2 regions of the Enterobacter cloacae complex sp. genome follow, and region 2 is predicted to be linked to the other one. Evidence: predicted binding sites of a transcription regulator. Region 2 holds the regulator's gene; the other holds the start of a gene.

Region 1 (5,021 bases), 2.3 Mb from region 2:
CTCGTGTGGCCACAGGGCGCGTGTTTCATCGTTCGCCTGGAGCTCAAAGGTCAACACCGCGCCGTTATCATCTTCGTTATGCGCCTTCAGCGTCCACTGCTGGTTACGGGCGAAACCGTGAGACGGTAAACCCTGCTGCGCTGACGGGCCAAACCATGGCCAGCAGATCGGTACGCCGCCACGGATCGCCGCCCCTTTTTTGAACGAGGTGGCATCGCTCAGCCACAGGCCTTCTTCTTCGCCTTCTGGTTTCCAGGAGAGCAGGTGGGCGCCATTGAGCGCTACGGAGGCTTTAACGCGCGGATGATCGACGACGATGAGATCGGCACCGTCAATCTGACGGCGGGAGAGCACAGGGGTAAGTTGTTCGACTACCGGAAGTGCAAAAATTTTATTAATCATTAAGCAATCCTCTGTCTAAAAAACAATAAAAAAGGCGACCGAAGTCGCCTTTTAAGATCAAGCACTCATCTCAACTTATTTGGAGATGTGAGCGATCAGGTCAAGTACTTTGTTAGAGTAGCCAGTTTCGTTGTCGTACCAGGAAACCAGTTTCACGAAGTTGTCGTTCAGTGCGATACCTGCTTTAGCATCGAACACGGAAGTGCACACTTCGCCGTTGAAATCGGTAGATACAACGTCGTCTTCGGTGTAACCCAGAACGCCTTTCATTGGGCCTTCGGAAGCAGCTTTGATTGCTTTCTTAATTTCTTCGTAAGAAGCAGCTTTTTCCAGACGAACGGTCAGGTCAACAACGGATACGTTAGGAGTTGGAACGCGGAACGCCATACCAGTCAGTTTGCCATTCAGTTCTGGCAGTACTTTACCTACTGCTTTAGCAGCGCCGGTAGAAGATGGGATGATGTTCTGAGCCGCGCCACGGCCGCCGCGCCAGTCTTTGTGGGACGGGCCATCAACGGTTTTCTGAGTAGCGGTGGTAGCGTGAACGGTAGTCATCAGACCTTCGATGATGCCGAAGTTGTCGTTGATAACTTTAGCCAGCGGTGCCAGGCAGTTGGTGGTGCAGGATGCGTTGGAAACGATGTCCTGGCCAGCGTAAGTTTCGAAGTTTGCACCACGAACGAACATTGGGGTGTTGTCTTTGGATGGACCAGTCAGAACAACTTTTTTCGCGCCCGCAGTGATGTGTTTACGTGCAGTTTCGTCGGTCAGGAAGATACCGGTCGCTTCAGCTACAACGTCAACACCGATTTCGTTCCATTTCAGGTTAGCTGGGTCTTTCTCAGCAGTAACGCGGATGGTTTTGCCGTTAACAACCAGGTGGCCGTCTTTCACTTCAACGGTGCCGTCGAAACGACCGTGAGTTGAGTCGTACTTCAGCATGTACGCCATGTATTCAGCGTCCAGGAGATCGTTGATACCAACGATTTCGATGTCAGAACGTTTCTGAGCAGCACGGAAAACAATACGGCCGATACGGCCAAAACCGTTGATACCTACTTTGATAGTCATATATTCCACCAGCTATTTGTTAGTGAATAAAAGGTTGCCTGTAAAATTACAAAAACCTTACGCAGCGTCAAGCGGAATCGTGTCAATCATTGCGACAAATCAATCCTGTGACTAACGTTTGTGCGACTGACTCGCCTCACTTTCCCTTTGAGCTAGCAACCACATGGGGGCTGCGCCCGGAATTTTAAAGGCCTCACAGGATTAAAATGTGAAATTGATCACAATTGCCCGACCGCCTTTTCGCGACACATAAGTTTAGAACAAAAGTGCACGCGCGGGTGTTAATGTTTTGTTAGAATCTGGGTTAAAAGATGTCTGTTTCAACAGCGAGATGTAAGCATATGTCGAACCAACATAACCCCGACGATCTGAAAAAAAACCTGACAGAGATGCAGTTTTACGTGACGCAAAATCACGGCACAGAACCGCCGTTTACCGGGCGTCTGCTGCACAATAAGCGGGAAGGCGTCTACCATTGCCTGGTGTGTGATGCACCGCTGTTTAACTCCCAGACTAAGTATGATTCTGGCTGCGGCTGGCCGAGCTTTTACGAGCCTGTCAGCGACGATGCGATCCGCTACCTGACGGACTCCTCGCACGGCATGGTGCGTACCGAAATTCGTTGCGGAAACTGTGACGCCCATCTCGGGCACGTTTTTCCGGACGGCCCGCAGCCGACGGGGGAGCGTTTCTGCGTCAATTCGGCGTCAATGAGCTTTACCGATGACGAAAACGGCGACCAGACCAAAGGTTGAAAAAACGATTCAGCAAATTATTCCTTTGAAAGGGAGAGATCGTGAATATTGATGACATGATTGCAGGCATGACCCCGGAGGTGTATCAGCGTCTGGTGACGGCCGTTGAGCTGGGAAAATGGCCGGACGGCGTGGCGCTAACCCCGGAGCAAAAAGAGAACAGTTTGCAGCTGGTGATGCTGTGGCAGGCGCGTAACAATACCGACGCACAGCACATGACCATCGACACGCAAGGCCAGATGGTAATGAAGAGCAAGCGCGAGCTGAAAGAAGAGTTTGGCATTACGCCAAAGCCGATCGCGACGATAAAAATGCAATAACGGTGCAGGTTGATGCCCTCACCCACAGGGAGAGGGCTTGATGTCGTACTACTTATGCGGGATCCCGAGCGACTCCGCCAGCTGCTTCGCTAACTGGTTGTTGTCGTCCGCGCCATACTCCCAGAACATGGCGCCTGCGAGTCCTTTCTCCTTGATGTAATCCGCTTTGATCGCCACGGAACGCGGGTTCTCATAGGAGATCGCAAACAGCGCCTTCCCGTCGGCGGATTTTACCGACAGCCACGGCACCTTCGCCCGATCGTCCCAGTGCTCGGTAAAGCGTTTCTGCGGATCGTTCAACAGCTTGCTGACGATATCATTGTATTTCACATAGGTATCTTTGGTCAGATCGTAGCCAAGCGATTTAAACAGGCCAATTTCCTGCGGACCGAAGTAGGGCTGGGTCACCGGATTGTTTTGCGCGTCCGGTTTGCTCCAGTCGATGCCCGGTTCAACGGCGCGCTTCGGTACGCGACCGTAAAAACCGATCCCGAGGTTCATCTGCTGCGGCTTAAGCCCGGCGGCCAGGTAGTTATTGACTACAAAATCGACGCTGTATTTATCGGCCTCGGCCACCGTTGGCCAGGCGCTGGAGTCATACAGATTGGCGTTGAAATACTGCGTCCCGTACGCCATGTCGTAGGTCATCAGGTTGATGTAGTCGAGCAGGGGGGCAATGGCCTTCACGTCCACCCAGCTTTTCGGGCTTTCCGCATTCGCGCCCACCGCAATCGTGACCAGCTTCTTCTGACCAAACGCGTCACGCAGCTCTTTTAACAGCGCGGTGAAATTATCCCTGTCGGCAGGGTTACTCTCGACCAGCCCCCACGCGCCGTTGACCGGGAATTCCCAGTCGAGATCGATCCCGTCCAGGCCGTATTTTTTGACGATCTCCTGCGCGGAGCGAATAAACACCGCGCGGCTCTCCTGGGTTGCCGCTGCGCCAGAAAAACCGCGCGCTCCCCAGCCGCCCACGGACAGCAGGACTTTCAGGTTCGGGTTTTGTTTACGAAGCTGAGGAATTAACGCCAGGTCGGACGCCACTTTCGGGGATAACCAGATTTGATGCAGCTTCGCCGGATCTTTCAGCGCGGCGTTGGTTTCGTCTTTCTCGTTGTTGTAGACCAGACCAAACGAGTAGTTCAGGTGGGTGATCTGGCGAACGTCGAGTTTATTGATATCGCCACCCGGTCCGGCGGTCACATCGCCACCGCCATTGAAGTACCCACGGACATCAGGGGCGCGGCGTAAGCAACCGACGCGCAAAGCAAGGGTAATGCTGCCAGCAAGGGCAAACGTTTCATATAAGATCCTCTTTGACTAAAAATAACCACGCCACAGAAAAAGGCGTGGCGAAAAAACAGCCTGAAGAGGATAGCATTGCCGCTTCGCCTGTGATGCGAGGGAGTTCACTTTATGGAGATTGGGGGAGAAATGCCGGGTGGCGCTGCGCTTACCCGGCCTACAAAACCAGAGAAAGTAGGCCGGGTAAGGCGAAGCCGCCACCCGGCTAAAAAAGCTTACGCCTGCGTCTCCAGCCAGTCGGCCAGCGTATACAGCGTTGCGCCTTCCGCCGCCATATCCATAAACGCCTGGGCGCTGTCCTGCGGCTGAATATTCACCCCACGACAGCCGTCGGTGATGACATTCACGGTATAGCCCAACTGAAGCGCGTCCAGCACCGTAAACTTCACGCAGTAATCCGTTGCCAGACCCAGCACAATCAGCTCGGTGATCTCATGATGGCGTAACCACGCGTCCAGCGCCGTTTTCTGGCGGTGGCCGTTATCGAAAAAAGCGCTGTAGCTGTCGATTGTCGGGTTTTCGCCCTTGTGAAACACGGCGTCGATCGCCTTCTGGTTCAGCAGCGGATGCAGCTCGGCGCCTTCCGTCTGCTGTACGCAGTGATCGGGCCAGAAGGTTTGCGCCAGCCCGTCCAGCTCGCCCTGGCTATAAGGCTCAACGTTGTGCTGGCTGGCAAAGCTGCCGTGGTTTGCCGGATGCCAGTCCTGACTCGCCACGACCGCTTCACCGCGAGCCTTACACCACGCAATCAGCGAATTGGCGACGTCTACGGTGCTGTCGCCTTCCGCGACGGCCAGCGCGCCGCCCGCACAGAAATCATTTTGCAAATCGACCAGTAACAGGGCGCGTTGCTTCATGGGAACTCCTTATTCGTCCGGCGTCAGTTCGCCGCGCAGGTTTTGCATCATGGCGCGGCGAATGGAATCAATATCCAGATCCTGACTCAGTAAATAGTGAAGTTTAGTCAGCGTTGCCTCAACGGTCATATCGAATCCGCTGATCACGCCCGCGTGCGCCAGGGCATTACCGGTGGCGTAGCCGCCCATGTTGACCTTGCCGGACATGCACTGGGTGAGGTTGACCACCACAATCCCGCGATCGCTCGCCTCCTGAAGCTCTTTCAGGAACTCACCGTTCTGCGGAGCGTTACCCACACCATAGGAGCGCA
Region 2 (5,021 bases):
GCGATCAGACAGCCAATCAGCGTATCGACCAGCCGGGCAATAATAAACTGTTCCCCGTTAAGCGTGAGCAGTTGCAGGGTATACACCGCCGTCACCGTAAAGCCCACCATCGCCCAGCCGTAGTTTTTGCGGATGATCAGATAACTCACCAGGGTAATCGCCAACATACCGGCCAGGGTATAGCCCTCCGGCACGTGAAAGTGCAGCGTCACGCCCGCGATAATCAGCCCCGCCATCGTGCCGCCCGCACGATGCAGAATCCGGACCCGCGTGGCGCCATAGCCGTTCTGGGTAACAAACAGCACGGTCATTAAGATCCAGTAGGGTTTCGGCAGGTGCAGGGCCATTCCCATCAGGCTGGCGATGCTCAGCATCACGCTGATCCGCGCGGCGTTGCGCAGGGCGGAAGACTTCAGTGACAGGTAGCTTTTCAGCGCGGGCAGCAGCGGGAGCCGTTTTTGCTTATCGGCCATCAGGTCGCGGGCATAAAGTGGGCGCTGGGTGCGCAGCACGCGGGCGATGCGGCTGAAATGCCAGGCGGCAAATTGTCCGACCGGGTTATCCGCGTGCTGACGCGCAATCTTCTCCAGCGCGCCGAGCTGTTTATCCATGTTAAAGCGCGTCGGGTAGCGGTGATAGAGAATATCATCAGCCAACACCCGCAGGCGCGCCGCGACGGTCTGCGCGTTCCAGCGGATCACCGCTTCCGCATGGCTGCGCTCCACCAGCTTTTGCACCTCTTCCGGATTATGCAGGCTGACGGAGATATGCTCCTGCAAATCCAGCCCGACCTGGAAGGTACGCAGCAGCCGCTTATATTCATGATTTTTATTGGCGGCAAGCATGTGCAGCTGCTGGTAGCACTGGCTGATCAGATCCACCACTTTTTGCTGCCGCTCCAGCAGCGGCGGCAGGGATTTTTCCGGGTCGGTATGCTGGGTGAGAAGGGTGTATTTTGCTTCGCAGTATTCAGCAAGCTGCACGTAGAGCAGGCTCAGGGATTCACGCAGCGGCTGTTCCCGCCACAGCCAGAACCAGAACCAGTTAAACAGCCCGTACCACAGCGTGCCGAGGGCGTAGATCAGCAATGGCTCCCACACCGGCATATTGCCCGCAAGGCTTAAGGTGAAGATGGCGGCTATCAGCGACGCGGGAAGCAGTCGGGCGTGCAGCGAGCTGATTTCGGCGGTTACGCCGAGCGTCATCGCCAGCACGGTCAGGATCAGCGGCAGCGGTATGTCGCGGGCCAGTAAAAGCTGCACGGCAAGGCTACAGCCGGCAAACAGGCAGCCGCCAATAATCAGGCGTTTGAAAAAGCGTTTATGCGGCGTGTCCAGACCGGCAATGTTGCAGCAGGCGGGCACGAGAGAAAACAGCAACCCCTGCTGAAGATGTCCGAGGAGCAGGCCCACGGCCACGGGGAGACACAACACCAGCGTTTGTCGCAGTGCGTAGTTAACTTCCGGGTGATAGATCAGCCTGCGCCACATGAGGAGTAGAGACAAAAACGGCGTGCCACCCTGCGGCGGCACGCCGTCTGACCGGAATTAACGGGTCCCGTAAACCACGATGGTTTTACCGTGGGCGGAGATCAGGTTCTGGTCTTCCAGCATCTTCAGGATACGGCCCACTGTTTCACGGGAGCAGCCGACGATCTGACCGATTTCCTGGCGGGTAATTTTAATTTGCATACCGTCAGGGTGGGTCATGGCGTCCGGCTGTTTCGCCAGGTTCAGCAGCGTCTGCGCGATACGACCGGTTACGTCCAGGAAAGCAAGGTTACCCACCTTCTCAGAGGTCACTTGCAGACGGCGTGCCATCTGGGAAGAAAGACGCATCAGGATGTCAGGGTTGACCTGAATCAGCTGACGGAATTTCTTGTAAGAAATTTCAGCCACTTCACATGCTGTTTTAGCACGAACCCAGGCGCTACGTTCCTGGCCTTCTTCAAACAGGCCCAGTTCACCGATAAAATCGCCCTGGTTCAGATAAGAAAGGATCATCTCTTTCCCTTCTTCATCTTTGATCAGCACGGCCACCGAGCCTTTAACGATGTAATACAACGTTTCCGCTTTTTCACCCTGGTGAATCAGCGTGCTCTTTGATGGGTACTTATGAATGTGGCAATGAGACAAGAACCATTCGAGAGTCGGGTCTGTTTGCGGTTTGCCAAGCACCATGCGCTGTTATCCTCTGTTATAAGCTGTCACCAGAGTCATAAGATGCATCCGGACTCTGGGGTTGCAATCGAATTCTTACCCATACCCTGGGAAGTCGGCTGTCGTAACGTTTCGCAGCCAGTAAAGTTTGATGTCCTCTGCATACATGTGTAACGTCAATGTATTACTGTAGCATCCAGAGTGTTTTAGCATAGCTTTCGCCGCGTGTCTCCTGGTGTCTCGCTTCAGCATGACGCAGGTCGCCTTCCGTTGCGAGAAATGTAACGTACACGTAATCTGTCATAAAAAATGCAACGTTGGAGTGAGTGAATATGCAAGCGCGTGTGAAATGGGTTGAAGGGTTAACGTTCCTGGGCGAGTCGGCCTCCGGGCACCAGGTTTTGATGGACGGTAACTCCGGTGATAAAGCCCCAAGCCCGATGGAAATGGTGCTGATGGCGGCAGGGGGATGCAGCGCGATCGACGTGGTGTCGATCCTGCAAAAAGGCCGTCATGACGTGACCGATTGTGAAGTGAAGCTGACGTCAGAACGTCGCGAAGAGGCGCCACGCCTGTTCACGCACATCAATCTGCATTTTGTTGTCACCGGGAAAGCGCTGAAAGACGCGGCGGTGTCACGCGCGGTGGATCTCTCAGCGGAGAAGTACTGCTCCGTGGCGTTGATGCTGGAGAAAGCGGTAAACATCACCCATTCGTATGAAGTGGTCGAGGCTTAATTTTTTGGCGGGTGGCGCTTCGCTGACCCGCCCTACAAAAGCATGAACGTAGGCCCGGTAAGCGCAGCGCCACCGGGCAAAAAAATCACGCGATCTGCTTCCCTTCCATCAGCCGCTGCACCAGCGGCGTCATGATCAGCTCCATCGCCAGCCCCATTTTTCCGCCCGGCACCACTAACGTATTCATGTGCGAAATAAACGAGCCTTGCAGCATCGCCAGCAGCCAGGGGTAATCGATGCCTTCCAGGTTGCGGAAGTGGATCACCACAAAGCTTTCGTCCAGCGAGGGAATGCTTTTCGCGGCGAACGGGTTAGAGGTATCCACGGTGGGCACGCGCTGGAAGTTAATGTGGGTGCGGGAGAACTGTGGCGTCAGGAAGTTGATGTAGTCTTCCATGGAGCGCACCACCGAGTCCATCACCGCTTCACGCGAGTGGCCGCGCTCGCTGATGTCGCGCGTCAGCTTCTGGATCCACTCAAGGTTAACAATCGGCACCACCCCCACCAGCAAATCCACGTGGCGCGCCACGTCGTGCTGAGGCGTCACCACGCCGCCGTGCAACCCTTCGTAAAACAGCACGTCAGTCGGTTCCGGCAGCGGCTGCCAAGGCGTGAACGTGCCGGGTACCTGGTTCCAGGGAACGGCTTCATCGTAGGTGTGCAGATACTTGCGGGACTGTCCGGTGCCGCTTTGCCCGTATTCGCGGAAGGTTTGCTCCAGCAGGCCGAAGTCATTCGCCTCTGGACCAAAGTAGCTGATGTGTTTACCCAGATCCCGCGCCTTGCGGATGGCCATGTCCATCTCCGGGCGCGTGTAGCGGTGAAAGCTGTCGCCCTCTACCTCTGCCGCCCGTAAATTCAGCTGTGCGAAGATCTTGCGGAAGGCGAGGCTGGTGGTGGTGGTTCCCGCCCCGCTCGAACCCGTAACGGCAATAACCGGATGTCTGGCAGACATAGCAACTCCCTGACTGGAAAAGTTTTAAGATCAGCCATGAAACGCGTTGCGGGGCATGATATTGACCGTCTCATGCAGTTCGGACCATACCAGCACCACGTCGCCGCTTTTAAGCTGGCGCTTAACATCGTTGACCTTTTGTTCAAGCGAACGTTCATGTTCACCATAATCGGTGCCTTCGCGCAAGACAAAGCTTTCAATCAGATTATCGAGCGTTTCGGGAGAGAGATCCTGCCAGGGAATAATCATTTTTTACCGTCCAGATAAGCCGTTAACCAGTCGGGAATACGCGTCTCAAGCCACATTTTAGGCCGACGCAGCGTGCCGCCAACAAAGCCGACGTGTCCGCCGAACTCGGTAAGCTGATACTGCACGTTGGCCGGCAGATAATCGGGCGCGGGGATCGAGTGATGATCCATAAACGGATCGTCTTTGGCGTGGATAATCAGCGTGGGTTTCGTGATTTGATTCAGTAAAGGCATGGCGCTGCACTGACGGTAATAGTCGATTGCATCGGCAAAGCCGTGAATTTTCGAGGTGATCAAATCATCAAACTCGCGCAGGCGCTTCACGCGTTTAAGCTGTTGCAGCGTCACAGGCAGCGTATCCGGGTAGGCCTTTAGCTTGCGCGCGGCGTTGGCTTTCAGCAGGTTGAGCAGGTAACGCTGGTAGACTCGCGAAAACCCCTTTTCCATATGATAGCTGCACTGCTCAAGCATAAATGGCGCAGAGACAATAACCGCCGCGTCCAGCGGTACGGCGTCGCTCTCTTTCGCCAGCAGGCAGGCCAGCATATTGCCGCCCAGCGAGTATCCCACCGCTGCCGTTGGCGCGGCGCCAAAACGGTCTCTCAGCCAGCGCAGAAACCAGGTGCCATCCTCGGTTTCACCGGAGTGATAGATGCGTTTCTGGCGATTCGGCTCGCCGCTGCATCCGCGAAAGTGCATCACGACCCCAAGCCAGCCGCGGGCTTTCGCCGCCTCGATGAGGCCGTGGGCGTAAGGGCTGTGCAGGCTACCTTCCAGACCGTGAAACACTACCAGACGAGGTTTATGTTTGGCCCGCTCCGGATCTTCGCTCCAGGCAAGATCCAAAAAGTCGCCATCCGGCAAATCCAGGCGTTGCCAGTGAGGGGCGAACCGTACCTTGCGCCGGATCAGGCGCGGCAGC

What was found. Region 2 encodes CRP, which controls carbon source genes, mostly activating them, when cyclic AMP is high. Its sites were predicted from a motif close to ATGTGANNNNNNTCACAT; they were not measured.
Region 1: the regulator CRP is predicted to act here: its motif matches at 1,680-1,697, upstream of msrB (peptide-methionine (R)-S-oxide reductase MsrB).

Annotation. Positions count from the first base shown of each region.
Region 1 is NZ_LT991957.1:3,927,427-3,932,447, forward strand. It holds gene DBR02_RS19330 (D-hexose-6-phosphate mutarotase) at 1-402, opposite strand, end outside; gene gapA (glyceraldehyde-3-phosphate dehydrogenase) at 478-1,473, opposite strand; gene msrB (peptide-methionine (R)-S-oxide reductase MsrB) at 1,815-2,228, shown strand; gene DBR02_RS19345 (YeaC family protein) at 2,285-2,548, shown strand; partial or broken gene DBR02_RS19350 (glycoside hydrolase family 18 protein) at 2,597-3,852, opposite strand; gene pncA (bifunctional nicotinamidase/pyrazinamidase) at 4,069-4,710, opposite strand; gene ansA (asparaginase) at 4,720-5,021, opposite strand, start outside.
Region 2 is NZ_LT991957.1:1,673,632-1,678,652, reverse strand. It holds gene DBR02_RS08565 (YccS/YhfK family putative transporter) at 1-1,490, opposite strand, end outside; gene crp (cAMP-activated global transcriptional regulator CRP) at 1,548-2,180, opposite strand; gene DBR02_RS08555 (OsmC family protein) at 2,492-2,896, shown strand; gene DBR02_RS08550 (phosphoribulokinase) at 2,982-3,851, opposite strand; gene DBR02_RS08545 (YheU family protein) at 3,882-4,100, opposite strand; gene DBR02_RS08540 (hydrolase) at 4,097-5,021, opposite strand, start outside.